Regions from separate parts of the Pseudoalteromonas sp. P1-8 genome, predicted to be linked through region 3. Evidence: predicted binding sites of a transcription regulator. Region 3 holds the regulator's gene; each other region holds the start of a gene.
What was found. Region 3 encodes ArgR, which controls arginine synthesis, uptake and breakdown. Its sites were predicted from a motif close to ANTGAATANNTATTCANT; they were not measured.
Positions count from the first base shown of each region.

Region 1: the regulator ArgR is predicted to act here: its motif matches at 4,595-4,612, upstream of gltB (glutamate synthase large subunit).
Region 2: the regulator ArgR is predicted to act here: its motif matches at 5,469-5,486, upstream of AN213_RS07290 (OadG family protein).

Region 1 is NZ_LJSO01000001.1:115,057-125,743, reverse strand. It holds gene AN213_RS00490 (ABC transporter permease) at 1-706, opposite strand, end outside; gene AN213_RS00485 (ABC transporter permease) at 718-2,031, opposite strand; gene AN213_RS00480 (ABC transporter ATP-binding protein) at 2,034-2,741, opposite strand; gene AN213_RS00475 (efflux RND transporter periplasmic adaptor subunit) at 2,763-4,016, opposite strand; gene gltB (glutamate synthase large subunit) at 4,713-9,170, shown strand; gene AN213_RS00465 (FAD-dependent oxidoreductase) at 9,180-10,595, shown strand.
Region 2 is NZ_LJSO01000004.1:79,669-90,355, reverse strand. It holds gene alaS (alanine--tRNA ligase) at 1-1,037, shown strand, start outside; gene AN213_RS07315 (aspartate kinase) at 1,044-2,261, shown strand; gene csrA (carbon storage regulator CsrA) at 2,355-2,546, shown strand; gene AN213_RS07305 (YcxB family protein) at 2,574-3,041, opposite strand; gene AN213_RS07300 (hypothetical protein) at 3,166-4,089, shown strand; gene AN213_RS07295 (hypothetical protein) at 4,575-4,766, opposite strand; gene AN213_RS20045 (DUF1328 domain-containing protein) at 4,818-4,991, opposite strand; gene AN213_RS07290 (OadG family protein) at 5,526-5,774, shown strand; gene oadA (sodium-extruding oxaloacetate decarboxylase subunit alpha) at 5,790-7,562, shown strand; gene AN213_RS07280 (sodium ion-translocating decarboxylase subunit beta) at 7,573-8,703, shown strand; gene AN213_RS20250 (hypothetical protein) at 8,831-9,007, shown strand; gene AN213_RS07275 (peptidoglycan DD-metalloendopeptidase family protein) at 9,132-10,448, opposite strand.
Region 3 is NZ_LJSO01000002.1:222,890-233,576, forward strand. It holds gene aceF (pyruvate dehydrogenase complex dihydrolipoyllysine-residue acetyltransferase) at 1-560, shown strand, start outside; gene lpdA (dihydrolipoyl dehydrogenase) at 749-2,173, shown strand; gene AN213_RS04565 (tRNA-uridine aminocarboxypropyltransferase) at 2,383-3,045, shown strand; gene AN213_RS04570 (Fe(3+) ABC transporter substrate-binding protein) at 3,836-4,840, shown strand; gene AN213_RS04575 (iron ABC transporter permease) at 4,918-6,552, shown strand; gene AN213_RS04580 (ABC transporter ATP-binding protein) at 6,549-7,592, shown strand; gene AN213_RS04585 (Dyp-type peroxidase) at 7,654-8,553, shown strand; gene argR (transcriptional regulator ArgR) at 8,550-9,017, opposite strand; gene mdh (malate dehydrogenase) at 9,243-10,178, shown strand; gene ispB (octaprenyl diphosphate synthase) at 10,268-10,687, opposite strand, start outside.

The sequences.
Region 1 (10,687 bases), on a different contig from region 3:
GTTGACCAGGCTCTGTTCTAACCACAAAGCGTGCATTTGTACCAGGTTTAATAAAAGGCAGCAGTGCTACGTTATCTGGGCGGCTGTCTTTAAGCCATGGGCCCTTCATAAGATCAATTACACCAATTATTTTCATTGGAATATCACCAAAATAGACTGTTTGGCCTAAACCATTGCCGTCAGGGAACAGCTCATCGAGTAGAGTTTTAGTGACAACGGTTACTTTTGAAAGCTCATCATAGTTATCGGTGACGATCACTTCGTCTTCGGTGTAGTTACGCCCAGCAACGAGTTTAACGCCATAGGTATTGATACCATGCTCATCGATAAACATGTATGAAGTACGGGCTGATTTACTCTCTTCAGGTGCTGGCTTTAAACTAAAATCTGACGAAGAACCACTGCCCGAAAGCGGTGTGTTACTCGAATAAGCAGCATCGACTACCCCAGGTATTTGACGAAGCATGGCTTCATCAAGCTCATATTGCTGAGACGGTGACACATCTTTGCCAAACATCATGACATTAAAAACGAAAATGTCTTGTTCAGGGTAGCCGGTTTCTTGGCTTAAATAGCTAACTCTGTCTTGGATAATAAACGCCGCATTACTAACAATGGCAGTGGTGATGGCAATTTGGATCAGTAATAAAATGGCGCCAACTTTTGAGCGGCATAAGGCGTGAAAGATAGGTTTAATTTCTAACATGGGTGTCTTCCTTATTGGCTCTTAAGATAAATAGCAGGGTTGGTTTTACATACCAGCCAAGCAGGGTATAGACCCGCTATCACACAGGTGCTAATTGCAATCACCGGTGCGCTAAGTAGCATGGTTAAGTCCATTGTGGCTAAGCTTTGGTAGTAGCTATAGCTTTGACGTACGCCTAACAAACCTACTTGCGCCAATATAATACCCAAGATGCCACCTAAGAAACCTAACATCGCTACCTCAACAATATGTTGAAAGAATATTTGACGTTTACTGGCACCTAATGCACGGCGCACACCGACTTCAGGAGCACGGCGTAAGAATTTCGCTAGTAATAAACCTAAAATGTTGGCAAGGCATACCGCTAAAAACATAAAGCTAAGGCCAACCAGAATTTCGTTGTCTTCGCTAACGACATTGTTGTACTGCATCCACTCATTTACATCGCGTAAGGTGGCAGTTAATTTTTCACGGTTAAAACGACCTAGCTTTTGTTGCTCTTGCATATAGGCCATTAAAAAGTCTTGGTAAGCTTGCTTTTCTGCAGGAGTTTTTAGTTCAACCCAAAATTGTAACCACACCATTTCAGAATTGAGCTTGTCGTTAAAGGTATTGGTTTTTTCGTGCTTCCAACCATTAGTATTACCCCAGTTTTCAAGCTCTCGGGCTTTCATTAGGCTAAATGGTAAAAATAGTTGCTCGGTCTTATTAAATGCACCGTTGTTCAGATCATAATATTTGGTGGTGATATCCCAATCATCAATCACGCCAATAACTTCGTAGCTGGCATCATCAAGGTACACCATTTTGCCTACTGGGTTTTCACCTGCAAATAGCTTATCGTTTAATTCTTTATTGATCACCACAACAGGGGCGGCATCGGCTTCTTGTTGCGCACTCCAGACCCCACCGTAAATAAACGATAGGTTAAACATCTCGAAAAAATCAGGGGTGGTTAGGCGAGCTTGACCAATAAATGGTTTTACTTTGTCTGAGTCTAAATAAACCGAAAAACCCGTTCTAACCATAGTGACACGTTTACCACCTGCTTTGGCCTGGTTGAGGTTAACGGCATCTTGATAGGTTAATTGCAGTGGCATATTATCGACTGTCCACCACGTACGGCCTTCATCCATGGATTGTAACTGCACAGAATAAAGGTCGCTACTTTTTTCAGGAATAGGGTCTGCCGACATCATGTGATACACAGATAAACTTGTCATGGTAACGCCAATACCAATAGCAATGGCCAATACCATTAAAAAGCTCACAAGTGGCGTGCGCTTAAAGCTGCGCCAGCTCAAATCTAAATAATGAAGGAACATGGTTACACTCCAGCCGCTTTAAGGTTTTGAGTGCCTTGATACAAGGTGAAGTCAGCTAGTTGGCCATCAACAACTTGGATGTTACGTGGTGCTCTGCGGGCAAGCTCTGGATCATGGGTAACCATGATGATAGTTGCACCATCCCGGTTGATTTGTTCAAGTAGCTCCATCACTTGACGGGCCATTAAACTATCTAAATTACCAGTTGGCTCATCGGCAAGTAAAAAGCGCGGTTCACCAGCAAGGGCTCTGGCAATAGCAACACGTTGTTGTTGACCACCAGAAAGTTGTTGCGGTAAATGTTTAGCGCGTGAAGCTAAACCAACTTGCTCTAGGCATTGCTCAATTCGGCGCTTACGCTCGGCGGCTTTGATACCGCGATAACGCAGAGGGACTTCAATATTTTCATAGAGGTTCAAATCTGGAATAAGGTTGAAGCCTTGGAAAATAAAACCAATTTTTTGATTACGTAAGTCAGCACGCTGGTTGTCGTTGAGCTTACCCACATCAATACCGTCTAACATGTATTGGCCTTCGCTAAATGGTTCTAACATACCGGCGATGTTTAAAAATGTGGTTTTACCTGAGCCACTTGGGCCCGTTACGGCAATAAATTCACCTTCTTCAACTTGTAGATTAAAGTCGCGAAGGGCATGCGTTTGTACCATATCTGTTTGATACACTTTGCTGATGTTGTTCATTGTAAGCATGTTGATTATTCCTTTTATTTGTTAGCGTAAAACCAGTGTGGGAGCTTTTTTAAAGCGATCGTAGTTTGAGATAATTAACTTATCGCCAGGCTCTACACCTTCAATTATCTCGACAGCATTGATACTGCTTGCACCGGTTTTTATATCGATTAAATAAGCCATGTCACCATCAATTTTATAAGCATGGGTGCCACCTTGTTGTAAGAATGCGCCGCGTTTCACTTGCAATACATCGTCGCGATTCTCTAGTAAAATACGTGCGGTTAAGCGTTGGTTTTGGCGAATGCCAGAAATCTCATTGTCAAAGCGTACGCGGGTTGTGACCTCGCGATTATTTACTTCAGGTGATATAGCCGATAGCGTGCCTGTGACATGACGAGCACCTAAAGTAAGCTCAACTTGCATACCAAGACCCAGCTCATTGGCGTAGCTTTCTGGTACTTGCAGTTCTGCTTCAAAGTTACTTAAATCGACCAATGTCATTAATGGTTGGCTTTGTGTGACCGCTTCTTTTTGTTGCACTAATAAGTTACCCACAATGCCGCTTACACTCGCGGTAATAGTGAGTTCATTTACTTGTCTGAGTAAGTCATCAACAATTAGTTGCTGACGTGCCAGATCACGCTCTGCTGCTTTTAGCTCAAATGCGAGGGTATCTTTAGCTAAGCTGACTTCTTGCTCGGCGTGCTTATATGAAAGCTTGGCACGGGCTAAGTCATCAACGGCTTTTTCTAAATCTATTTGGCTAATTAAATGTTTCTCGATTGAGATTTTAGCTCGGCGGTTTTCTCTATCTGCGGCATTTAACTCAACTTGCGCTAAATCTAGCGCTTTAGTCAGGCTCAACTTTTGTCTGCGCGCTTCAAGTTGCTTGCGTTGTAACTCGCCTTCTAATCGCGCTAATACTGATTGTTGCTGTTTTAGTTCGTTAGTCAGCTCAGGGCTGGTTACGGTTGCGATCACTTCATTTACTTCAACGCTATCACCGGCTTTTACTTTTAAATCGACAAAGCCGCGTTCTGGGCTGTAAACCTTTGGCGCATTAGCTGCAACGATTTTACCGCTCGCTGCCACATCTCTAGTAAGTGTCTTTTGGCTTACTTCACTAATTTGTAGGCTTGCTGCATCAACCGAAATGCTGCCATCGTTACTGGCAAACAATGCTTGAAAGCCGAGCGCACCAACAAGTATTACACCTGCAGCTATTATAAGTGGCTTTTTAATGGTGTTTTTCTTAGCCACGGTAATATCTTGGGCACTGGTATCCTTAATCATCATAACTCCTTACGATTCTCAAAACACACAATCATGAAGCCAACGGCAAGCATGGTAAGTGGAGAAGCCATAAACAAACTGATAGTGAACATTTTGAAATCCTCAATTTCGCTGATGTCTTATCTATACCAGTAGCATGCCAATTTTTAATATATTGATTTTTAATGATTTTATTTTTGAAGAATGGATTGATGTCTGTCCGCGGACAGAAAAAGTGTCCGCAGCGGACACTTTTAGATTGCTTATTGTTGACGCAAGGGTAAAGAAACTCGGTCATTGCGACTAAGGTAGTCTGCTCAGATACATAGTTTGTAACTATGCTAAAGCCAAGAGTAAATAATGATGCAGTTAGGCTAGGCGACACCCCGTAAAAAACTGCATTGATATTCATAATGTGAATAATTATTCAAAATAAAGCGCAGTTTACGTTAACGTAAAGCGGCGGGTTTTTAGATTGTTTTTTTACAAGTTGTTAAATTTGACACCAGTGTCATAAAAAAATAACGGGTAAAATGCGACTAAATGTAAAAAAATAGCATAGAATTTAAAAAGTGCTTTAAGTGAGAAATATTCATGAATATGAATATGTATTCAAAACTCTATTGACTCATGAGGTATTTGGCGATAGTTTTGTTCGTCTGCTAGCACTGTCACAAAAGACTGAACCGCTAGTCGTTGTAGCAAGGGGAGGGGTCTATGTTATACGACTCAAAATTAGAAAAAGATAATTGTGGCTTTGGCTTAATAGCCCAGGTCAATGGTCAGGCGAGTCACCGCTTGATTCGAACAGCAATCACTGGCTTAGATCGCATGGAACACCGTGGTGGTATTTCTGCTGATGGTAAAACAGGTGATGGCTGTGGTTTATTAATGCAAAAACCTGATAGCTTCTTTCGTGCTATTGCCAGCGAACATGATTGGCATCTAGGAAAGAACTACGCCGTTGGCATGGTATTTTTAAATGCTGATCCTGTACTTGCGCAAACAGCTAAAGATGTGTTGAGTGAAGAACTCGAAAAAGAAACCTTGAGCATTCAAGGCTGGCGTGTAGTACCTACCGATGCATCATGTTTAGGGCCAATTGCAAAAAAACAACTACCCGGCTTTGAACAAATTTTTGTAAGCGCACCAGAAGGCTGGCGTCCAAAAGATTTAGAACGTCGTTTATATGTAGCGCGTCGTCGTGCTGAAAAGCGCCTCGTAAATGATGAACATTTTTATATTGCCAGCTTATCTGGTTTAGTTACTGTCTATAAAGGCTTAATGATGCCTGTAGACTTACCTAACTTTTATTTAGACCTAGCTGACATTCGCATGACCAGTGCGATTTGTGTATTTCACCAACGTTTCTCTACTAATACACAACCTCGTTGGCCACTGGCGCAACCATTCCGCTATTTAGCGCATAATGGTGAAATTAATACGATTCAAGGTAACCGCCAATGGGCTCGTGCCCGTGCGTATAAGTTTGCCTCACCACTTATTCCTGATTTGCAATCAGCAGCACCATTCGTTAACGAAAGCGGCTCAGACTCTTCTAGCTTAGATAATATGCTTGAGTTGTTCTTAGCCGGTGGCATGGATTTATTCCGTGCAATGCGTATGCTTGTGCCGCCAGCTTGGCAAAAAAACCGTGCTATGGATGATGACCTACGTGCATTCTACGACTTTAACTCAATGCATATGGAACCATGGGATGGCCCCGCTGGTATTGTAATGTCTGACGGTCGTTTTGCCGCTTGTAACCTTGACCGTAACGGTTTACGCCCTGCGCGCTATGTCATCACTCAAGATGGTTTTATTACCCTTGCCTCAGAAGTAGGTATTTGGGACTACGCGCCAGACGAAGTGGTTGAGAAAGGCCGTGTTGGCCCTGGTGAGTTATTAGTTATTGATACTCATCAAGGTAAAATTTGGCATTCAGATGAGATTGACCAAGATCTTAAGTCACGCCATCCATATAAAGCATGGCTTGAAGCTAACGTTAAGCGTTTAACGCCATTTGAACAGTTATCTGAAAAAGATGCGGGTAACCGTTCATTTGATGACGAAACACTGCTTAAGTATCAAAAAATGTTTGGCTACACCAACGAAGAGCTTGATAGCGTTATTCGTGTAATGGGTGAAAATGGTCAAGAAGCAACGGGTTCAATGGGTGATGACACACCATTTGCGGTACTGTCAGAAGGTCATCGTTCACTGTTCGATTACTTCCGACAAAAATTTGCGCAAGTAACTAATCCACCGATTGACCCACTTCGTGAAAATCACGTTATGTCACTGGCAACTTGTATTGGTAGTGAGCAAAACGTATTTAACGAAACAACCGGCCACGCTAAGCGTTTACAGTTTGAGACGCCGATTTTGATGTACGCTGATATGCAACAGCTGATCAATGCTGACGATGAGCATTACAGCTACTGTAAAATTGATATCACTTACACGTTGGAAGAAGGCTTAGAAAACGCAATCACACGTATTTGTGATGAAGCACAAGAAAAAGCAGCGTCAGGCTGTGTCATGCTTATTTTAAGTGACCGTAACTTTAGCGAAACTCATTTGCCGATTCCTGCGGCGATGGCGGTTGGTTCAATTCAAAAGCGTTTAGTCGATAATAACTTACGTTGTGAATCTAATATCATCATCGAATCGGGCAGTGTCCGTGATGCGCATCAATTTGCGGTATTACTTGGTTTTGGTGCAACGGCAATTTATCCGTACCTTGCTTATGAATCATTAGTTGCAATGAGCGACAAAAAGACCCTGAACAAGAGCTATTGCGAAGTAACGCTTGCTTATCGTAATGCGATTAATAAGGGTCTGTATAAAATTATGTCAAAAATGGGTATCAGTACTGTCGCTTCGTACCGCTGCTCAATGTTATTTGAGGCAGTTGGATTATCAGATGCGGTTGTAGAAACCTGTTTTAACGGTGTAGCTAGTCGTATTAAAGGGGCGTGTTTCACTGATTTTGATGATGACCAACGTAAACTTCATAAGCTGGCATTTAGTAAACGTAAGTTATTAAGTCATGGTGGCTTACTAAAATATGTTCACGGTGGTGAGTACCATGCTTATAACCCAGATGTAATTCAAACACTACAAAAAGCAGTGCGCTCTGGGGATTATAAAGACTACTTGGCATATGCTGATTTAGTAAATAACCGCCCGATCACCAATTTACGTGACATGCTGGCGGTTAAAATTCCTGATACGGGTGTGAGTGTTGACGACGTAGAGCCTGCAACTGAGCTGTACAAACGTTTTGACTCAGCCGCAATGAGTATTGGTGCATTATCGCCAGAAGCGCATGAAGCACTCGCGATTGCCATGAACCGCTTAGGTGGTTGTTCAAACTCTGGTGAAGGTGGTGAAGACAAGCTTCGCTACGGGACAGAGAAAAACTCACGTATTAAGCAAGTTGCTTCGGGCCGTTTTGGTGTAACACCACATTACTTACGTAGCGCTGATGTCATTCAGATTAAAGTGGCGCAAGGTGCAAAACCAGGTGAGGGTGGTCAATTACCAGGTGAAAAAGTAACGCCGTATATTGCAAAATTACGTTATTCAGTGCCGGGTGTGACCTTGATTTCACCTCCGCCGCATCACGATATTTACTCGATTGAAGATTTAGCCCAGCTTATTTTCGATTTAAAACAAGTAAACCCAGATGCACTGATCTCGGTGAAACTTGTTTCTGAGCCGGGTGTAGGTACTATCGCAACAGGCGTAGCTAAAGCCTATGCAGATTTAATTACCATTGCTGGTTATGATGGTGGCACAGGTGCAAGCCCGCTTACTTCTGTTAAGTATGCAGGTAGCCCTTGGGAGCTTGGTCTTGCTGAAACCCAGCAAGCGCTGGTAGAAAATGGTTTACGTCACCGTATTCGCCTACAAACAGATGGTGGTCTGAAAACTGGCTTAGATATTATTAAGGCGGCTATTTTAGGTGCTGAAAGCTTTGGCTTTGGTACTGGCCCTATGGTGGCACTAGGTTGTAAATACTTACGTATTTGTCACTTAAATAACTGTGCGACCGGTGTTGCAACGCAAGACGATACGCTGCGCCAAAAGCATTATCATGGCCTGCCAGAAATGGCGATGAACTACTTCAAGTTTATAGCCGAAGAAGCACGCCAAATTATGGCAAGCTTAGGTGTAACTCGTTTAACTGATTTAATTGGTCGTTTGGACTTACTTGAAGCAATTGAAGGCAACACAGAGAAACAAAAGAAAGTAGATCTGTCGTCTGTGATTGCTGTGCCTAACAACCCTACGGGTGAAACCTTGTATTGTAGTGCGCCAAATAGCTCACACTACTTAGGTCAGCTAAATGAAACCTTGCTTGAAAAAGCCAAGCAAGCAATCGATGAAAAATCGGGTATCTCACTGGTTAACCGTATTTGCAATACTGATCGCTCAGTGGGCGCTATGTTGTCAGGCTATATCGCCTCTAAACATGGTAACCAAGGTATGGCTGCTGATCCTGTCTCTATTGAGCTTCATGGTACAGCGGGTCAATCATTCGGTGTGTGGAATGCTGGTGGCCTTGAAATGACACTCGTTGGTGATGCTAATGACTATGTTGGTAAAGGCATGGCTGGCGGTAAGCTAGTAATTCGCCCACCGCTGGGTTCATCTTTCGAAAGTCACAAAGCGACCATTGCCGGTAATACCTGTTTATATGGTGCAACGGGCGGTAAATTATTTGCTGCAGGCTGCGCCGGTGAGCGTTTTGCAGTGCGTAACTCAGGCGTGCAAGCGGTTGTAGAAGGTGTTGGTGACAACGGCTGTGAATACATGACAGGTGGTGTGGTTTGCGTACTTGGCAAAGTGGGTATCAACTTTGGTGCAGGTATGACAGGTGGTTTTGCTTATATTCTTGATGAAGGCAATGACTTTGAAAAACGCATTAACCCTGAGCTTGTTGAAATTGTTACGCTTGAAGGGTTGGCGTCACACCAAGAACATTTACGCGGTCTCATTGCTGAGCATTTAGAGCTTACAGGCTCAAACCGCGCTGAGCAGATTTTAGCTAACTTCGATTTATACATGCCAATGTTTAAATTAGTTAAGCCAAAATCTAGTGATGTAAAAAGTTTACTCGGACACCGAGCGCGCAGCAGCGCAGAGCTTCGTGTTCAGGCTCAGTAAGGGGGTAGTATGAGCGAAAATGTATACCAGTTTATCGATGTACAACGTGTTGATCCGCGTAAAAAGCCAATTTCAGCACGTAAACAATCTTTCGTAGAAATCTACGAGCCGTTTTCTGAGACACAAGTTAACTCACAGGCGGATCGCTGTTTAGATTGTGGTAACCCGTACTGTGAATGGAAATGCCCAGTACATAACTATATTCCACAATGGTTAAAGCTCATTCGTACTGGCCGTATTTTAGAAGCGGCAGAGCTGTCTCACCGTACAAACAGCTTACCAGAGGTGTGTGGACGAGTTTGTCCACAAGATCGCTTGTGTGAAGGCTCGTGCACACTTGAAGAAGAGTTTGGTGCTGTCACTATCGGTAATATCGAAAAGTACATCACTGATACGGCATTTAAGATGGGCTGGAAACCAGATATGTCGTATGTGGTTTGGTCTGACAAAAAAGTGGCTATCATTGGTGCAGGCCCAGCTGGTTTAGGTTGTGCGGATATTTTAGTTCGTAACGGTGTTAAGCCTGTGGTGTTTGACCGTCACCCAGAAATCGGTGGTCTTCTTACGTTTGGTATTCCTTCATTCAAACTTGAAAAAGAAGTAATGCAAAAGCGTCGTGAAATTTTCACTGAAATGGGTGTCGAGTTTCAGCTAAACACTGAAGTTGGCGTTGATATTACGCTTGATGAAATCTTAGCAGAATATGATGCCGTATTCTTAGGTGTTGGTACTTATCAAAGTATGCGTGCAGGCCTTGAAAACGAAGATGCTGATGGTGTGTTTGATGCACTGCCGTTCTTAATTGGTAACACAAACCGAGTAATGGGCTATGCAGAAGATAAGCAAACTTATATCGATATGGCGAACGAAAAAGTCGTCGTGTTAGGCGGTGGTGATACAGCAATGGACTGTGTGAGAACCTCTATTCGACAAGGTGCTGCAAAAGTAACCTGTGCTTATCGTCGTGACGAAGAAAACATGCCAGGCTCAAAACGCGAAGTTAAAAATGCCCGTGAAGAGGGCGTAGAATTTACCTTTAACGTTCAACCTAAAGGCATTGTGGTTGACGAGCAAGGTAAAGTTGCTGGCGTTAAGATGGTGAAAACGCAACTTGGTGAGCCGGACGAAAATGGTCGTCGTCGTGCTGAAGAAGTAGCTGATTCTGAGCATGTTATTGAAGCAACCAAAGTGCTCATGGCGTTTGGTTTTAAACCTCATAAAATGGATTGGTTAGAACCGTACGGTGTTGAAATCAATCATTGGGGTGGTATCAATGCACCAGAAAAAGGTGAGTTTACTCACCAAACAACTAACCCGAAAATCTTTGCTGGTGGCGATATTGTCCGCGGCTCAGATTTAGTGGTAACGGCTATTTTCGAAGGCCGAAATGCCGCTGAAGGGATTATGGATTACTTAGACGTTTAATTCTAAAGCGCCATTCAACATTTTTAAAAGCAAGCTGCCTAGCTTGCTTTTTTATTGCCTAGTTTTATACCAATCCGCAATAATGCTTAATC
Region 2 (10,687 bases), on a different contig from region 3:
CATTTGCACACCATGGTCGTGTACAAGGCCGTATTGGCACAAACGATAAAGCAGAGGCAACAATTGATGCAGCACGTCGTGATAGCATCAAGAAAAACCACACTGCAACACACATTTTACATGAAACGTTACGTCAAATTTTAGGTGAGCACGTAAATCAAAAAGGTTCACTTGTTGACCCTGAGCGTTTACGTTTTGACTTCTCTCACTTTGAAGCGGTAACAAAAGACGAATTACGCCAAATCGAGCGCGCAGTGAACGATGAAATCCGTCGTAACTTTGCTCTTGAAACTGAGCTAATGGCTATCGAAGATGCTAAAGCAAAAGGTGCAATGGCATTATTCGGTGAAAAATACGACGACGAAGTTCGCGTAGTAACCATTGGTGACTACTCAATCGAGCTATGTGGTGGTACTCACGTTAAGCGTGCAGGTGATATCGGTTTATTTAAAATCGTATCAGAAAGCGGTATCGCGGCCGGTATCCGCCGTATTGAAGCGGTAACGGGTGCTGAAGCGGTTGCTTATGTAAGTGAGCAAGAGCAACAACTAAACGATGTTGCAGCACTAGTTAAAGGTGATAGCAGCACAGTACTTGAAAAAGTAACTGCGTTACTTGAGAAATCAAAAGGCCTAGAGAAGCAAATTGCACAGCTTAACGACAAGCTAGCAAGTGCGGCTGGTGCATCGTTACTTGACTCTGTTGTTGAAGTGAACGGTATTAAACTACTGGTTGCTGATGTTGCAGGTACTGAGTCTAAAGCACTTCGTGGCATGGTTGATGACCTGAAAACGAAGATTGGTTCAGGTGTTATTGCCCTTGGCGTAGCTAATGGCGACAAAGTAAGCCTAATTGCAGGTGTAACTAAAGACCTAACAGGTAAAGTGAAAGCCGGTGAGCTTGTAAATCACATGGCTGCACAAGTCGGCGGTAAGGGCGGTGGTCGTCCTGATATGGCGCAAGCAGGTGGTACTAAGCCAGAGAACCTAGCTGCAGCCTTAGAAAGTGTAACTGGTTGGTTATCTGAGCGTTCTTAACTACTAGTGGCACTTATCGTCCAAAAATTCGGTGGCACCTCAGTTGGCTCAATAGAGCGAATTGAGGCCGTCGCCGACCTTGTTGTAAAAACCAAGCAACAAGGCCATCAAGTTGTGGTGGTGCTCTCGGCGATGTCGGGAGAAACTAACCGTCTAATTGAACTCGCTAAACAAATCGATTCTCGACCCAGTGCTCGTGAGCTTGATGTATTGCTAACTACCGGTGAGCAAGTGTCAGTCTCTCTGTTAGCAATGGCTATCATTAAACGTGGTCACTCAGCGGTAAGCTTACTTGCTGATCAGGTCAACATTCGCACCGATAACATGTTTGGTAAAGCGCGTATTGAAGAGATTGCTGCGACTCGTCTTAAGCATGAACTTGAGCATAACCGTATTGCCATTATAGCGGGCTTTCAGGGCCGTGATATCGAAGGCAATATCACTACGCTTGGTCGCGGTGGTACTGATACCTCTGCGGTTGAGATTGCAGGCGCTATCAATGCCGACGAATGTCAAATTTACACCGATGTTGATGGGGTATACACCACCGACCCGCGCATTGAACCAAATGCGCGACGTATGAGCCATGTCACTTTCGAAGAAATGCTCGAAATGGCCAGTCTTGGGGCTAAGGTGCTGCATATTCGTAGTGTCGAAGCTGCAGGAAAATATAATATACCGCTCAGAGTGTTATCGAGTTTTAACCCGGATCAAGGGACCTTGATCAGTTTTGAGGAGCCGGATGTGCAAGCAAACATTGTGTCGGGTATCGCCTTTAATCGTGACGAAAGTTTGATTTACGTTAATGGTGTGCACCAAGGAACGGAAAACCTTGCAAAAATTTTGAAACTTTTTGCAGAATTCGGCATCGAAATAGATATGATTAATCAAGTTAATCATAACTTTGAAAAAATAGACTATGCTTTTACTGTGCACACGAATGATTTTGAGCAAGCGCTTGAAATTTTGACCAGTAACCAAGATGGTATCAGCGCAGAATCTATTAAAGGGATCAGCAATGTTGCCAAGGTGTCTGCAGTAGGTGTAGGGATGAAATCTCACTCTGGTGTGGCAAGTTTGTTTTTTAATGCCCTTGCCGATGAAAACATCAAAGTGATGCTTGTATCGACATCAGAAATTAAGATATCAGTTTTAATTGACGAAAAGTATTTAGAACTGGCTGTACGTGCGCTGCACAAAGTTTTTTTAACTGAAAATGAATAAGATCTAGAGTTTTTACTTACTTTTAAGTCTATATTTCATTAGAATGTTTTTGACGCGGAATCTTTTAATTTTTTGGAACATGGGAGCAAGAGAATGCTAATACTAACTCGTAGAGTAGGTGAAACCCTTATGATCGGTGACGAAGTAACAGTTACTGTTCTTGGTGTTAAAGGAAATCAAGTTCGCATTGGTGTAAATGCACCTAAAGATGTATCAGTACATCGTGAAGAAATCTACATGCGAATCCAAGCAGAGAAATCTAACCCAAATCCGGGCAACGTTTAATCAGCGACAGATATTTTTAAGAGCCACTCACTGAGTGGCTCTTTTATTTAGTTCTGCTGTCATTTCATCATTTAGCGCTTGTTTAGAAATATATTGCATACCGCGCTGAGCCTTTAAAATATAACCTCGCTCAGTTTCAATAATCTCACTAATTTGTTGCCAGCTTAATTGGTAGCTTTTATGCGGGTTTTCGGCTTTAACGCCTTCATCATTAAATACGACAGTCACTTCGCTACCCGATGCACGACTCATCATTTGTCTTGCGACCCACCATGGGCGTTTGTAGTAAAACGATAAGCACTCAACCACGGCAAGCATAATCATAAAGCTGCCTAAATAATGATTATCTAATTGATAAAAAGCTAATAAGCCTAAGGTTATTAATAATACCAATAGCGGGTATTTAGGCTTAGCTTGTGATGAATAAGGTAAAGACTCATCAAAGCATTCGTAATAATACGGTTTATCTAATTTGTAAGTTGTACTTAAAGTCATTTGTGGGCTCACTTAATTTGCTGGCGGCAGTTTAACATTGATAGAAAAAATCTTCCGTAGTTGGTTTTCATTTAGTTGTCATTGTGAGAGCTTAAGGTATGCGTATTTTAAAGGTGTAAGTTGTATGTTTGTTAGTTCAATGTCATTAGCACTTGCAATGACCACAAATACTTTTTTAGTTATGGGCGATATGCCATACACCCCGATTGATGAAATCAATCTCGCCAAAGACGGAAAAATTACCAAGGCAATCGCAGCAACACCTCATGGCTTTTTAATGCATCTTGGTGACATGAAATCGGGAGCGCTTGCTTGCACGAATAAACTTTTGCAAAGTAATAAAGCGTTATTAACGTCGTTGACCACACAGCCTTTTATTTATACCCCGGGTGATAATGAATGGACCGATTGCGACCGAGAAAAGCTATCGGTGCGTTTTGATGAGCTTGAACGGCTAAGCTTTGTTAAAGGCTTGATGTTCGACGATGCTTATACAAAAAAAGTACAGCAACTTCAGGTTTATGCAACCCAAGCTGAAATGCTAGAAAATGCTCGCTGGCAGTTTGATGGTATTGAGTTTCGTACCTTACATATACCGGGCACTTTTAATGGTCGCTCACAAATTTTAAAAAGTGATAAAAACGCTGCACTAGATGCCGCCGACAAGCGTGATAAGTACAACTTAACTTGGTTAAAACAAGCGCTTGTTCAGCAAGACGCTAAGGCCTATGTATTTGGTTTTCAGGCTGATATTTACCACCCGACCAGTAAACCTGCTTGCAGTGAATCACAACGCTCTAATTGTGATGCATTTAAAATATACCGAGATGCCATCAGCGATTTCGCAAAGCACACCAATAAGCCTGTACTTGTAATGCATGGCGATACCGGCCCATATTGTCAGCAGCAGCTAGCGAGTAACTTAACGCGTTTAAATGTACCTGGCGACTTTGCTGTAAGTGATGTCGCAAAGGTGAGTTTTATCGACGGCCAGTGGCATATAGCGAGTGTAACGACAAACAAGCCTCTTACAATGGGTTGTAAGTAATATCGTAGGTTGGTTAGAGCGGAGCGAAACCCAACAAATTAATGAGTTTCTAGGGGAAAGAGTAAAGTTTCGAGTTTCTAGAGAAAGGAGCCATCAGCTTTCAGCCGTCAGCTATCAGATTAAAACCCAACAAGTTAGCGAGTTTGAGGCTCACGTAGGCGTGAAATTTATTTCGCGCGATGTTTCTTAAATCTACGTGTAAGTCGTAGGTCGGGCTTTAGCCCGTCAAGTATGAGTGATAAAACATGTGTCGCCATAAATGACGACCTACGTGACGTAGGGTAGAGCGGAGCGAAACCCAACAAGTTAACGGGTTTCTAGGGGAAAGAGTAAAGTTAGCAAGCTCCTTGACACAAGCAGCAGGCAGACTAGAGTTGCTAACTTGCTAACTTGTGCTAACTTGCTAACTTGCTAACTTGCTAACTTGCTAACTTGCATACACAAAAAAGCGGCACTTGGCCGCTTTTCTTAAGTAAGGTGTGTTGTTAGCAGTTAGTTTCTTCTGCGTTAACACCTTCTTTTACTTCTTCACATGCATCTTCAACTGCATTTTGTGTATCAGTAATTGCTTCATCAATACGCTCACCTGCGTCTTCAGCAGAGTTGTCTTCACAACCCATGATGAATAAACCTGAAAATAGGGCGATAGTAGCGGCTTTTAAAGTTGAATTTTTCATAATGAAATTCCTTGTAAATTTAAAATAAAGTAAGTGGTTATCTGCTTTTAACTACTTAGGGACACTGCCTCTAAGTGCTCCTGATACCAGCGAAATAACTAGTAATACTAAAAATATAAAAAAGATAATCTTAGCGATGCCTGCAGCGGCTCCTGCGATACCGCCAAAACCTAACACTGCTGCGATTAACGCGATAACTAAAAAAGTAATTGTCCAGCGTAACATAGTGGTCTCCTTGGCTATTTAAATTTTCTTAAGTTCGATGCAACTAAAGCGAGTTCTGTGCCATAAGTTTTATTTTATATATTTCAAAGGGTTGAGTGTTTTTGTTGTTCTTGAGAGGGTTCATCATTTGGTAACTTTTACGAGTAAGCATGTAACTTATTCATAGTGATATTTTTTCATATTGAGCTGAATGAAGAAAAAGAGTATTTCTGTGATTATTGGTAAGACCAATTTAACTTTATTGTAAGGTAATAGCTCTAACACCTTGTTGTGCGTGGTTTTTAGGCTTTTTACTATGATTGGTTAATAGCTGAACATATAACATTTGGCTATATTGACTATTTATATCATCTATAACGGGGCTTTAAATGCGCTAATAGTAGGGTGTTAATTATATGTGCGTCATGTTATTTTAAATTTAATTGGTTTTACCAATTTACAATGGTGCTATACAAATGAATTTTGTTTGTTATTATTGGTGCATAATTATTTAACAAAAATAACTTTTTATTTTAAGTAAGCGAGGGGAGTCGTATGGATATAGGTGGATTACTCACCACTGCGGCCAGTTTGATGGTGACAGGCATGGTAGGCGTGTTTGTTTTTCTGACTATTTTGATTTCAGCAGTCACTTTAATGTCAAAGGTAGTGGGTCGATTTGATGATCCTGCAACTGCAGAACCTACGCGTACAGCAAAAATTCAACCTCAACAGGGTGTGCCACAGGCACATATTGCAGCAATCAGCGCTGCAATTGCTCAATTTCGAAATAAACAAAAATAACGGGGCAGCTTAAACATGGCTAAATTAAAATTAACCGAATTAGTATTGCGTGACGCACACCAGTCTCTTTTGGCAACGCGTATGCGCTTAGACGATATGCTACCCATGGCAGAAAAACTCGATAATGCGGGTTACTGGTCAATTGAATCATGGGGTGGTGCGACGTTTGACTCGTGTATCCGTTATTTAGGTGAAGATCCTTGGCAACGTATTCGCGAGCTAAAAGCGGCAATGCCAAACACTAAGCAACAAATGCTACTACGCGGACAGAATCTTCTAGGTTACCGTCATTATGCTGATGATGTAGTCGAAAAGTTTGTTGAGCGTGCCCACAAAAACGGTGTTGATGTTTTCCGTATTTTCGATGCGATGAACGATGTACGTAACCTTGAAACTGCCATTAAAGCTGCAGTTAAAGTAGGTGCTCATGCCCAAGGTACTATTTCGTACACAGTAAGCCCAGTCCATACGCTTGATATGTGGCTTGAGCTTGCAAAACAACTAGAAGATCTTGGTTGTCATTCAATTTGTATCAAAGATATGGCGGGTTTATTAAAGCCATATGATTGCGAACAGTTGATCAAAGGCTTAAAAGAAACTGTATCTATTCCTATCGCAATGCAATGTCACGCGACGACAGGTTTAAGTACTGCAACTTACCAAAAAGCAATCGATGCGGGTATCGATATGCTTGATACGGCTATTTCGTCAATGAGTATGACCTATGGTCATAGCGCAACAGAAACCATTGTTTCAATTGTTGAAGGCACAGAGCGTGACACCGGCCTTAATTTAAATGAGTTAGAAGAAATTGCCGCTTATTTCCGTGATGTACGTAAGAAATACGCTGCATTTGAAGGCAGCCTTAAAGGTGTTGATGGTCGTATCTTATTAGCCCAAGTACCTGGCGGTATGTTAACTAACATGGAGAATCAGCTTAAAGAACAAGGTGCTGCTGATAAGCTTGATCAAGTATTACTTGAGATCCCGCGTGTACGTGAAGACTTAGGTTACATTCCTCTAGTTACACCAACGTCGCAAATTGTAGGTACTCAAGCGGTACTTAATGTGTTGACTGGCGAGCGTTATAAAACCATCACTAAAGAAACTGCGGGTGTACTCAAAGGCGAGTATGGTGCAACACCGGCGCCAATGAATAAAGAGCTACAAGAGCGTGTACTAGAGGGGGCTGAAGCAATTACGTGCCGTCCTGCTGATAAGCTTGAACCTGAACTTGAGAAGCTTGAAGCAGAGTTATTAAGTGAAGCTAAAGAGCAAGGTTTAGAGCTTGCTGATGACGTGATTGATGATGTGCTTACTTACGCATTATTCCCTCAAATCGGCCTTAAGTTTATTAAAAACCGTAACAACCCTGATGCGTTTGAAGCAATTCCAACGGGTGAAGTCGCTAAGTCAGAAACTAAGCCAGCCTCTACAAGCCCTGCAAAAGCAGAGCAATACAGCGTTAAAGTGGATGGCAAAGTTTACGATGTCGTTGTAGCGCAAGGTGGTGAGCTCAAAGAAGTAACCCTAAAAGACAGTGAGTTAATTCCTCAGTCAGCTTCAGCGTCTGTTAGCGAAACCTTAAACGCGCCGTTAGCAGGCAATATTTTCAAAGTGAAGGTAAAAGCTGGCCAAACAGTAAATGAAGGTGATGTGGTTATCATTATGGAAGCGATGAAAATGGAAACAGAAGTTCGCGCTGCACACTCAGGCACAATAGCTGAAGTATTAGTAGCAGAAGGCGACTCTGTTGCCACTGGCGATGCGCTAATCGCACTGGCATAGGAGACAGAGGATGGATGGTGTTTTAAACCTCTGGCATGCCACGGGTATTGCTAACTTTACCTTTCCAGCATTGATCATGATTGCGGTTGGTTGCTTGTTACTCTATTTAGCAATCGCCCGTAACTTTGAGCCACTGTTGTTATTACCTATCGGCTTTGGGGCTATTTTAACTAATATCCCAGTTGCTGGGTTATCTGAGCCGGGTGGTCTTTTATATTACGTGTACCATATCGGGATTGACTCTGGGGTATTCCCACTTTTGATCTTTATGGGCGTGGGTGCACTCACAGACTTTAGTGCCCTGATAGCAAATCCGCGTATGTTGCTGTTGGGCGCGGCTGCGCAGTTTGGTATTTTTGCTACTTTATTTGGTGCAATTCTACTTAACTTTATTCCTGGCTTTGAATTTTCGCTACAGGATGCATCGGCCATCGCCATTATTGGTGGGGCAGATGGTCCAACAGCTATTTTCTTAGCATCTAAGTTGGCACCTGATTTACTTGGTGCAATCGCAGTAGCGGCTTATTCATACATGGCACTTGTGCCAATTATTCAGCCGCCAATTATGCGCGCACTAACAACGCAAGAAGAGCGCGAAATTCAAATGCCGCAACTTCGTACAGTATCGAAAAAAGAGAAAATTGTTTTTCCATTAATGGTGCTTAGTTTAACTATCTTGTTTTTACCTGCGGCAACACCGCTGGTAGGTATGTTCTGCTTAGGTAACTTGATGCGTGAATCAGGTGTGGTTGATCGTTTAAGCAATAGTGCACAAAACGAAATCATCAACATTACCACCATTTTCTTAGGCTTAGCGGTAGGCTCAAAGCTTGCAGCCGATAAGTTCTTAACCGTAGAAACAATCGGTATTTTGGTGTTAGGTGCTTTAGCCTTTGCAATTGGTACAGCTTCAGGCGTGTTTATGGCAAAAGGTCTTAATAAGATCTCTAAATCGCCAATCAACCCATTAGTAGGCGCAGCCGGTGTGTCAGCGGTACCAATGGCAGCACGTGTGGTTAATAAGGTAGGTCTTGAGAGCAACCCGCATAACTTCTTGTTAATGCATGCCATGGGACCAAACGTAGCAGGGGTATTAGGAAGTGCCGTTGCAGCAGGTATTTTGTTAGCGATTGTTGGCTAATAACACGATTAAGTCGATTTACTTCCAACCGACTGGCGCAGTAATTTTACTGCGCTTTTTTTTGCCTATAGACTAGGGTCACCCTAAAGAAATTGTAGTTAAATGATAGTTGTGTAAGGAAGCCACCATGAATATTTTTATTATCTTATTATGCCTTTTTGTTGCTTTGGTTATTTTAATACCGCTACTTGAAAAGTATCAGTCTAAAATGGGGCTTGATGGCGCGACAAAGTATGCAAAGTATATTTGGCCTCTGGTGATGATTTCGCTGATTATTCAACTTATCTATGTTCTTTTAAGGTAGTAATTGTATTAACCCGCAGTGCTATCAGTACTGATTTTAGTAAAGTCTATAATAGTTTTAGCCAGATTTATTCTGGCACAAAAAAGCCGCTTCAAGTTGAAGCGGCTTTTTTATGTTTACTTAACTACTTATTTAACGCTAATTGTAACTCACGGTTACGCTGTAATTGCGCTAAGAAGTTATCAGCAATCGGTTTAAACTTAGCTAACTCATCACGCGGTAGAGGCTCTGATTTAGGTAGTTTGACCGTTTTAGGGTTACGGTGAACACCGTTTACTAAGAATTCATAGTGTAAGTGTGGGCCCGTCACACGACCTGTCGCACCAACAGTACCAATCTTCTGGCCTTGTTTCACTTTCTGACCAGTTCTAACCATCTTTTTGTTTAAGTGTAAGTACTTAGTCACATACTGTGTGCCATGGCTAATAAATACATAATTACCATTGTATTTACTGTAGCCTGCTTTAATCACTTTACCATTACCCGATGATACAACTGGCGTACCGGTACGCGCTGCGTAATCGATACCGTTATGTGGTTTTACCGTTTTGGTCACTGGGTGTAAACGACGCGGGTTAAAGCTCGAACTAATATACTTAAAGTTAACAGGTGCGCGTAAGAAGGCTTTTTTCATGCTACGGCCTTCAGGCGTGTAGAAGTTACCATCAGTATGGCGAATAGCTGTATAACGCTCACCTTGGTTAATAAATTCTGCGGCAATAATTTTACCATCACCAATGTACTCACCATCAACATAGTGAGCTTCATAAATTAGACCAAACTGGTCACCTTTACGAATGTCATTAGCAAAGTCGACATCCCAACCGAAGATGTCAGCAAAATTCATAATTTGACGCTCGCTCAAGCCAGCGGCAATGCCTGACGTCCAAAAACTATTAGAGATCTCGCCGCCAGCCGACTTACTTAGCGTTTCGATTTCTTTGCTATCGATAGAAGTGTCGTAGTTACCTTCGTCATTTAATGTAACGTATAAGGTATCTGTTTTTGAAATCACATAACGTAGCTGCGCTAGAGAACCATCTTCAGCCGTTGCAAAGCTTAAGGTTTCGCCTGGGTGAATTTTTGTTAACTTACGAGTTTCAGCGTTGGTGTTAACTAGTTTGTGTAATGTTTGCGCTGAGAAACCCGCACGTTTAAAGATAAGTGCTAAATTATCGCCATTACGTACTTCATGGTCGATAAGCTCGTATTCTGGAAGTTTTGCTGCTGCTTGCTGTGAATTAAGCTCAGTTAGTTTTTCGTTATCATCAACTTTAACTTGTAATTCGTAGCGTTTGCCAATTTCAAGTGCTTTTGCACTGTTATCCTTTGAAGCGGTGGCTTTTTCAGAAGGCAATAATGCCAAGCCAACAATAGCAGAAACCAAACCGAGAATAAGCAGTTTGTGTTTTTTGGGAAGTTTGTGCACTACGTGAACCATATCGTGCCTTTTCTGCTGTCAAGAAATTTAAATACTAATATCGCAGGATATACCTAAAATAGAGCAAATACCAGTGTTTTGTAGATTTAAACTGGCGCTATTTTACGCTAGAATTGCTCAGCGCGTTAAACTTTTTTGGTTAAAATTGCAGCAGATGCCTATGGTTAAACTAAATCTATATTAGTTAACTAAAGTACCTTCATTAAATTGCAATAACGCGGTATAAAGAACAATCATGC
Region 3 (10,687 bases):
ATGCGCTTGCTGAGAAGAAAAAGCTGGGTGTTAAAATCACACCTCTTGTATTTGTGATGAAAGCAGCTGCGAAAGCATTAGCTGAATTCCCAACGTTTAACTCTTCACTGTCTGAAGACGGCGAAAGCTTAATCTTGAAGAAATACATCAATATCGGTGTTGCAGTTGATACGCCAAATGGTCTAGTTGTTCCAGTGTTCAAAGATGTTGATAAGAAAGGCATCATTGAACTTTCTCGTGAGTTAATGGATATTTCTAAGAAAGCACGTGACGGCAAGCTAACTTCATCTGATATGCAAGGCGGTTGTTTCACAATCTCAAGCCTTGGTGGTATCGGTGGTACAGCGTTCACGCCAATTGTGAATGCGCCAGAAGTTGCTATCTTGGGTGTATCTAAGTCAGAAATGAAACCTAAGTGGAATGGCAAAGAGTTTGAACCTAAATTAATGGTTCCATTATCAATGTCATACGACCATAGGGTTATTGACGGTGCACTAGCAGCACGCTTTACTGTGACGCTAGCAAGCTACATGAGCGATATTCGTCAATTGGTGATGTAATCGTCTCATAATTTATAAGAATCAAATCCCAGCAAGTTGTTTTTTGCTGGGATTTTTACCATTGGCAATGATACAATCTTTGCCATAGAACAATCTTGGTATAGATATCTGCTCTCCCTTTCTGCCTTGCAGAAACATGGCAGTTAAACTTAGGGGCAGTGTCCCGTTCAAACATTTAAGGTAATAGCATGAGCAACGAATTAAAAACTCAAGTTGTTGTACTAGGCGGTGGTCCTGGTGGTTATTCTGCGGCTTTCCGTGCTGCTGACTTGGGCTTAGAAGTTACACTGGTAGAATCTCGCAACACATTAGGCGGTGTATGTCTAAATGTGGGTTGTATTCCTTCAAAAGCACTTTTACACGTAGCTAAAGTGATTGATGACGCAGCTGAAATGTCATCTCACGGCGTTACTTTTGGCAAGCCTGAAATCGACCTAGACAAAATCCGTGATTGGAAAGAGTCTGTAATCGGTCAACTAACTGGCGGCCTAGACGGCATGGCTAAAATGCGTAAAGTGAAAGTAGTTAGCGGCTACGGTAAATTCACTGGCAGCAACACACTTGCTGTTGAAGGTGAAGACGGTACAACAACAATCACTTTTGACAATGCTATTATTGCAGCGGGTTCTCAACCTGTTAACTTACCTTTCATCCCTGAAGATGACCGTGTAATTGACTCAACTGGTGCGCTAGAGCTTAAAGACGTTCCTGAGAAGCTACTAGTTTTAGGTGGTGGTATCATCGGTCTTGAAATGGGTACTGTATACCGTGCACTAGGTTCTGAAATCGACGTAGTTGAGTTTGCTGATCAATTAGTACCAGCAGCTGATAAAGACGTTATCAAGATCTACCAAAAATACGTTAAGAACAAGTTCAACGTAATGCTTTCTACTAAAGTTGTTGGCGTTGAAGCGAAAGAAGACGGTCTATACGTTTCATTCGAAGGCAAAAACGCACCAGCTGACGCAGTACGTTACGACAAAGTACTTGTTGCTGTTGGTCGTACACCTAACGGTAAATTACTTGACGCTGATAAAGCAGGCGTTAACGTTGATGAGCGCGGTTTCATCAATGTTGATAAGCAGCTTAAAACAAACGTTGATCACATCTTCGCTATCGGTGATATCGTTGGTCAACCAATGCTTGCGCACAAAGCGGTTCACGAAGCTCACGTTGCTGCAGAAGTTATCTCTGGTCAGAAACACTTCTTCGATCCTAAGTGCATTCCTTCAATCGCATACACAGATCCAGAAATCGCATGGGTTGGTGTAACTGAGAAAGAAGCAAAAGAGCAAGGCTTAAGCATCGAAACTGCTGTATTCCCTTGGGCTGCTTCTGGCCGTGCAATTGCTTCAGCACGTACTGAAGGTCAAACTAAGCTAATCTTCGATAAAGACTCTGGTCGTGTTATCGGTGGTGCTATGGTTGGTATCAACGCAGGTGAAATGCTAGGTGAAATCGGCTTAGCAGTTGAAATGGGCGCAGACGGTGAAGACCTAGCGTTAACTATTCACGCTCACCCAACATTAAACGAATCAATCGGTCTAGCTGCTGAAATCTTCGAAGGTTCAATCACTGACCTTCCAAACAAAAAAGCAGTTAAAAAGAAGTAAGTTCTTTTGACTAATCTTTTTAAAAACCCAGCCCCGGCTGGGTTTTTTGTTTTCTTAACTATAAGCTTTAAGATCTAGCTGCTTATAGCCTATAGCTTGCAGCTTAATACTTAGATTAATATCTATTCCCCATATTTTTAGCTACAATACGCGCCGTTTAATTTTCTGGTAAATACGCAGTGGCTACTATCTCAAATAATTCAGTGTTAATGCTTCGTGCTCAGCAAATGACTGAGTCTCGTCGTGAATTTAAAGCGCGAGGAGCAAAGCTAACGCGTTGTGAGCGTTGTTTATTAGCGGAACACTATTGTATTTGTGAAGGCGTTGAGCAAGCTCAGTGTGATGCCGCGGTCTGTTTACTTATGTACCATAATGAGAGTTTTAAGCCGTCAAATACTGGCCGTTTAATTGCTGAAATCGTGCCAGATAACCATGCCTTTAAGTGGGATAGAACAAATCCAGATGAAGCCTTATTAAGCTTGTTGGCAAATCCTCAGTATCAGCCTATGGTTATTTTTCCTGCCAGCGATGTTGACGACGAAGAGCGCGTGATCACCGAAGTAACTCCTGTTGAAGGTAAGCGTCCTTTGTTTATCTTTTTAGATGGGACTTGGCGCGAAGCAAAGAAAATGATCCGTAAAAGCCCTTATCTAGATAATTTTCCTGTGCTTTCAATTACGCCTGAAAAGCTATCTGATTATCGATTACGTGTTGCTCCGCATGAGCATCAGTTAGGCACCGCTGAGGTGGCTATTATGGTACTTGCCCTTGCGGGTGAAGACGAGGCTACACAAAAGCTTGAGCAACATTTTATTAAGTTTAGAGATGCTTATCTGCTAGGTAAGCGTAATAAGGGACGCCCAGAGCAATAACTCTTTACTAAATTTTAGGCAAAAGAAAAGCGCGTACTATCTCTAGTCGCGCTTGCGGAATCTTCTTAATTTTTTGCATCCTGCAATTGAATCTAATCAACTCCCTAAACTTTGCCAATCCATGCGATTACACTTTACTTATTGGTTCTGTGCAATATAAGGCAATCCCGCCTTGTTTCCTTGTTAGTCCTTTACATCCATGCTGGTAATTACTTTACCACTCCCTTACGTGCCATCCTGACACTATCCCTCTGTTTGCAAATCCATTGCGATGCCCTAACGGCCTGTCCTTTATTCCACTTTTTGAACTTCCTGTATAACAACGTCCTGTTGTCATGCCATTCCACATCATCCTGATGTTGTCCGTAGGTTGTCACTCCATTGCGTTACTCTTCCTGAGCCTGTCCTTGATTCCTTATTCTCCTAATGAACCTTATTCCGCGGTATTATGAGTAATGCTTCCTTATCCATCTACTCATTAAGATTCTTGCTTAGTTGATGTAAGTAATTATAGAGAAATGGGCGAAGCTGAGTAGGTCAAAATCTTACTTAATCTGCTGGTTATTTTATTGTCATTTAAAAGATGTTTTTGTATTTCAAGTACTTATGTTATTTTGTGCAGTGTTTGCTGGTGGTTTTTACTCAATAACTGCCATGTGGGTGAGATATGTCTTACATGCAAATTCCTAAATGGCAGTTAGGTTGATTGAAATATAAGTTTAAACGGGTGCACTTTGCCCTAACTCTAGGTAAAATATTTTGATAATTGTTACTATTTAGGTGCTATAAAATGAAGAAAACAGCCTTAGTATTACTTAGCGCATTATTAAGCGCGCCTACATTCGCTGCAGATGTAGTAAATATTTACTCGTTTCGTCAACCATTCTTAATTCAGCCTATTTTGGATGATTTCACTAAGCAAACAGGTATTAAAACTAATGTGGTTTTTGCCAAAAAAGGTTTGATTGAGCGTGTAAAGCGTGAAGGTAAGCACAGTAAGGCTGATTTAGTATTAACCTCAAATTTTAGTGCGCTGATTCAATTAGAAGATTTAGGCTTAACGCAATCAATTAATAGTGATGTGGTTAATGCGAATGTGCCAAGCACTTTTCGTGATGCCGACGGTCAATGGATAGCACTTACTAAACGTGTACGTAATGTTTACTCTGCAAAAGAGCGTGTTGGTGCACTTGCTGAATTAACTTACGAGGATTTAGCCGATCCAAAATACAAAGGTAAGATCTGCACTCGATCTGGTAAACACCCTTACAATTTAGGTTTAGTTGCTTCTATGGTTGCTCACCATGGCGAAGCAAAAACTAAGCAATGGCTTGAGGGCGTAAAAGCCAATTTAGCACGTAAGCCGCAAGGTAATGACAGAGCGCAAGTCAAAGCCGTAAAAGAAGGTTTATGCGATCTGGCGTTAGGCAACAGCTATTATTTTGGCAAAATGATGCAAGATGAGCAGCAAAAATCATGGGCTGAAGCGGTTTATATTAACTTCCCTAACCAAACAAACCGTGGCTCTCATATCAATGTATCGGGCGTTGTTATGACCCGTTATGCTAAAAACCCTGAAAATGCCTTGAAACTGGTTGAGTATATGACCGACAATAAGGCGCAAAATATGTATGCTTCAGTTAATATGGAATACCCCGTAAAGCAAGGGGTTGCATTATCTGAGATGGTTGCATCATGGGGTGAGTTTAAAGAAGATAGCCTTCCTCTTGATGAGATCAGCAAATATCGCCCTGTGGCACTGAAGCTGATTGACGAAGTAAAGTTTGATTTATAACGAGGATATTTCTCGTAACACATTTTTATAAAAGCTGTTTTTTAACAGCTTTTATTTTATCTGGTATTAATCCACTTATGCATGTGAAGTTTTCGCTGTCGCGTTGGCAGCTTATAGCCTGGCTTATTGGCCTGTTGCTTGTTACGCCATTAGGCTTTTTACTATTTGAATCTCTGCAAGGAGATTCAGATGTATTTCAGCACCTTTTCGATACTGTGCTGTGGGATTATACCCGTAATACTCTCATACTCATTGCAGGGGTAGGGCTGCTGAGCTGTGTAATAGCATTGCCGTTAGCTTGGTTAACTGCATATTGTGAGTTTCCTGGGCGTAAGCAATTTGAATGGGCATTAATGCTGCCATTAGCAATGCCAACTTATCTAATCGCCTATGTGTATACCGACTTGCTTGATTACGCTGGGCCAGTACAAATCGCCCTTCGAGACTGGTTTGGTTGGCAGTCACCAGACGATTACTGGTTTTTTGATATTCGTACATTATCTGGGGCTATTATTATGATTGCCTTGGTACTCTATCCTTACTTATTCCTTATTTTTAAAACGGCACTCAGAGAGCAGTCTTTTAAACTAGTACAAGCTAGTCAGCTGATGGGTCTATCACCATTACAAAGCTTTTTACGCGTTAGTTTGCCTCTTGGTCGTGGGGCGATTGTGGCAGGGGTTACATTAATCAGTATGGAGGCCATGGCTGATTTTGCTACCGTCAATTACTTTGCTGTAAGTACGCTCACTACCGCTGTATACGATACGTGGCTTGGCTATTACTCATTAACGGCAGCGGCGAAAATTTCAGGTATCATGTTATTGATTTTGTTTTTAACCATTATGGTTGAACGCTTTAGTCGTCGCAATCAAGCTGTGTATGAACGTCAGTCAAGCGTTAACAGTGCAACCTTGTATCGCTTAAAAGGCAGTGCCGCATGGGCTGCAAGCTTGGCTTGCACAGTTGTGCTGGTATTGGCTTTTATCCTACCGGTTGGGGTGTTAGTTAAATACGCCATTGTCTATGCAGATGAAGCATGGAATGGGGCATTTTTTAATTACGCTTGGCAAAGTTTTAAAGTGGCTGTTGTGGTGAGCATTGCAACTATCCTATTGAGCTTATTGGTATTGTTTTATCAGCGCATTGCGAAACAAGCTTACCCTTTGATCCCAGGACGTTTAGCAAGTACTGGCTACGCCTTACCTGGTACTGTGTTAGCTATTGCCGTATTACTACCATTAACTCAGCTGGATGATGCGTTAAACAATTGGCTTGAGCCTTTTGGTTTATCACCAGGGTTACTTTTGAGCGGCACTTTATTTGCGATGATTTTTGCTTATGTTGTACGTTTTTATGCGATTGCGCATGGCGCGCTTGAAAGCAGTTTTTTACGTATTAGCCCATCGCTAGATATGGCCAGTCAATCAATGGGCAAAGGGCCCTTACAAACCCTTTGGCGAGTACATTTACCGCTATTAAAACGCGGCATTCTAACAGCTGGCTTGTTAGTGTTTATTGAATGCATGAAAGAGTTACCTGCGGCTTTATTACTCAGACCTTTTAATTTTGAAACCCTGGCAACTCATGTTTTTCAATATGTTAGTGATGAGCAATTGGAGCTTGCGTCAATTTCAGCCTTGTTTATCGTGTTAGTTGGGTTAATCCCTTTGTATTTCGTTAATCGTTCGATGGAGCAAAATCACTCATGAGTCATTTGATAATTAAAGACTTAGCTTATCAGTACAATGCGACTCAGGTGTTGAGTGAACTAAACCTCAATGTTGAACAAGATGAAATCGTCTGTTTACTTGGCGCAAGTGGCTGCGGCAAAACTACTACCTTAAAGGCAATTGCCGGGATTTTACAACCTGAGCAAGGCTATATGAGTATTGATTCAAAAGTGGTTAACGATAGTGGGCTGTTTGTTGCACCGGAAAAACGTAATATTGGCATGATGTTCCAAGACTATGCGTTGTTTCCTCATTTAACTGTAAGCGACAACATTGCGTTTGGCCTAAGCAATATGAGTAAAGCGCAAAAGCGCGAGCGTGTAGATGAAATGCTTAGCCTTGTTAAACTCGATGGTTGTGCACAGCGATATCCGCATCAGCTTTCTGGTGGACAGCAGCAACGAGTGGCAATAGCCCGTGCACTTGCTTACAAACCAAGTTTATTACTACTTGATGAGCCATTTTCGAATATTGATACACAAGTGCGTTTTGAGCTTATTGCCGATATACGTCGCATTATTAAAGATCAGCAGGTTTCTGCGGTATTTGTTACCCACTCGAAGGAAGAAGCTTTCGCGTTTGCCGACACGCTTGCGGTTATGCATGGTGGAAAAATCGCCCAACAAGGCTCTCCTGAGCAGTTATTTAGCCAACCTAACTCAAAGGTGGTTGCAGAGTTTCTTGGTACGGGCATATACTTAACGGCAAAAGTATTAACGCCAACTGAATATGAGACGGCGTTTGGTGTGGTTCACTCTTTGACGGCGAACAATGCAGATTGTCAGCAAGGCCAAGTGTATATAAGGCCGCATCATATTCAGTTGTGTGAAGCTGCGCACAGTGACGCAAACAGTTTAACTATCTTGCACAGGCGCTTTATCGGTACGCGTTATGTTTATCGTATCAATATTGCAGGGCAAGAGTGTGAAGTTGCTGCAGAGCAAGACCGCGTGTTAGCTGTTGAGCAGCCTGTAAAAATAAAAATAATGCCGCACACAGTCAATTTTTTTCATGATTAGTAATAAATAACAATCTTGAATCCTTGGCTTTGTGCAAATAACGAGAAGCTAAGGATTCACTATGGCGCAAGCGCAATCTGGGATTTGTGCTGAAGCAAACTTACATGGTTTGCACCTGTTTTTTAATGTTTACGATGGCCATGATGAGTCATTACGTAAAAAACTAAAACGCGTTAGCGTCATTCAAGATGAGTTTGCTGATCAGTTCTCAGAAGCCATGCTATCGTGTGTGGTTGCCCTTGGCGCTCAGTATTGGCCGCATATTCTGCCCGAGTTTATCCCTAGCCAATTGCAAAGCTTTCCGAATGTGACTCATAGTGAGCATGTGATTAGTGCGCAGCCATTTGACTTGTTTGTGCAAATTCGTTCAGACCGTGAAGATGTAAACCATCTATTTGCTCTGCAAATTCTAAAATTATTAACACCGGATGTTGAGCTTGTGGAGCAGGTCCGTAATTTTCGGTTTTTAGATGGACGTGATTTTAACGGCTTTATTTATGCAGGCGATACACCCCATGGCCGTCAAAAACGTAGTACAGCACTTATCGATAAACCGGGTCACTTTGAAGACCAAGGCAGTTATATTCATGTTCAGCGTTTTGTGCATGATTTGAGTGTCTGGCAGCATTTATCGTTGTCTGAGCAAGAGCAAATCATGGGGCGCACGCGTCTAGATAATACCTTGATTGTGCCTGCTGTAGAAACCAGTCATGCGGTTCGTAGTGAATTAAAAGATGAGCATGGCCAGCCACTTTTGCTAAACCAAAGCATGCCATTTGGTGATGTGCATAAGCAGGGAATTTTAATGGTTTCGTGTGCTGCGCAAGGGGATGCGTTTGAGCAGGTATTAAAGAGTCGCTTGGGGCAGGGCGATTGCTATGATCATTGGCTCGATTTTACTCAAGCCGATATGGGATCTGCGTTTTTCGCCCCGTCAGTAAACTTCTTAAAGCAACTTTAAACGGTATCGAATAAAGTGCGTACGCGATCAAGCGTTACATCGATTTCAGAAATCTTCGCAGGGGCGATAAAAATAGTGTCGTCGCCTGCAATGGTACCGAGTACACCATCCGCCTTACCGAGTGAATCAAGTAAACGAGCAATTAATTGTGCTGCGCCTGGACTGGTGCGAATAATAATCATCATTTCGTTATGCATAATATCAATAACAAGCTGACGCAGTGGGCTTTTCGCTGTTGGCACACCCATTTCAGCCGGTAAGCAATAGACCATTTCTTGTTTTGCATTACGAGTACGTACTGCACCGAACTTGCTTAACATGCGAGAGACTTTACTTTGACTAATATTATCAAAGCCTTGCTCTTTTAATGCTTCGACAATCTCACCTTGTGAGCCGAAGTTTTCTTCTTTTAATAGCGCCTTAAACGCTTTGATCAGTGCTTCTTGTTTGTCTTGTGGTTGCATGTTGCCGTTTCTTTATTCATAAAATGTAGGGTAATTCTACACAACTCTGCATATTTATGCAGTATTAGTTTACAAAGTCGTCCAAAATGCTGTGTCTTTACAGCCAAGTTTACAACTATGGTCGAAATTATACGCGAAATAAGCAGGATAAATTTGTTTTTAGTCGCTAATTTCATTATCTTTAGGGCCACAAATATTTCCTACCTCAAATTACGGAGAATTCCAATGAAAGTTGCTGTTTTAGGCGCAGCTGGCGGTATCGGCCAAGCATTGTCTTTATTATTAAAAACAAGTTTACCTGCAGGTTCTGAATTATCGTTATACGATGTTGCCCCTGTTGTTCCTGGTGTAGCGGTTGATCTTTCTCACATCCCAACAGACGTTAAAGTTGAAGGCTTTGGTGCTGACAGCCTAGACGCAGCATTAGCTGGTTGTGATATCGTTCTTATCCCAGCGGGTATGCCACGTAAGCCAGGCATGGACCGTGCGGACCTTTTCAACGTAAACGCAGGTATCATCAAAACATTAGCTGAAGGCATCGTTAAAAACTGCCCTAAAGCGTTAGTAGGTATTATCACTAACCCAGTAAACGGCACAGTGCCAATCGTTGCTGAAGTATTCAAAAAAGCGGGTACTTACGATGCTAACCGTGTATTCGGTATCACAACGCTTGACGTGATCCGTTCAGAAGCATTTGTTGCTGAACTTAAAGGTTTAAGCGCAACTGACGTTAAAGTTCCAGTGATCGGCGGTCACTCAGGTACTACAATCCTTCCTCTTCTTTCTCAAGTTGAAGGTGTTACTTTCACTGACGAAGAAGTTGCAGCATTAACTCCACGTATCCAAAACGCAGGTACTGAAGTTGTTAACGCTAAAGCGGGTGGCGGCTCAGCAACTCTTTCTATGGGTGCTGCAGCAGCACGCTTCTGTATGTCTTTAGTTAAAGGCTTACAAGGTGAAGAAGTAGTTGATTACGCATACGTTGCAGTTGAAAACGGTGACGCAGCATACTTCGCACACCCAGTTCGTCTAGGTAAGAACGGCGTTGAAGAAATCCTTTCTTACGGTGAGTTAAGTGCATTCGAAGAGCAAGCTAAAAACGACATGCTAGCTACACTTAACAAAGACATCCAGGAAGGTGTTGATTTCATCAACGGTTAATTCCGACAGATGATAGGCGATTTTTTAAATCGCCGAAAACAAAAAAGCCTGCAAATGCAGGCTTTTTTAATGGCTCGAATAAATAGCGTTTAGTGATCGCGGGCAACGGCGATACGGGCCAAACTCTCTAAGGCTTGTTTGTACGGTGTGTCTGGTAAGAACGCAATACAAGCAATTGCTTTGTCAGCTTCTTGCTCAGCTTTTTGCATTGCAAACTCAAGGGCCTTAGTGTCAGCTAATGCCGCTAGAATGCTCTCTAAGTGGTCCATACCATTACCAAGCTCAATTGCTTCGCGTACTAGCTTAACTTGCTCTGGTGTGCCTTTTTGCATTGCGTAGATAAGCGGTAGGGTAGGTTTACCTTCAGCTAAATCATCGCCAATGTTTTTACCAAGTTGCTCGGCATCAGCATTGTAATCTAGAACATCATCCACTAATTGGAATGCAGTGCCAAGATGCATTCCGTATAAGTTTAATGCTTCAAGGGTTTGTTCGTCTTGCTCGGTAAT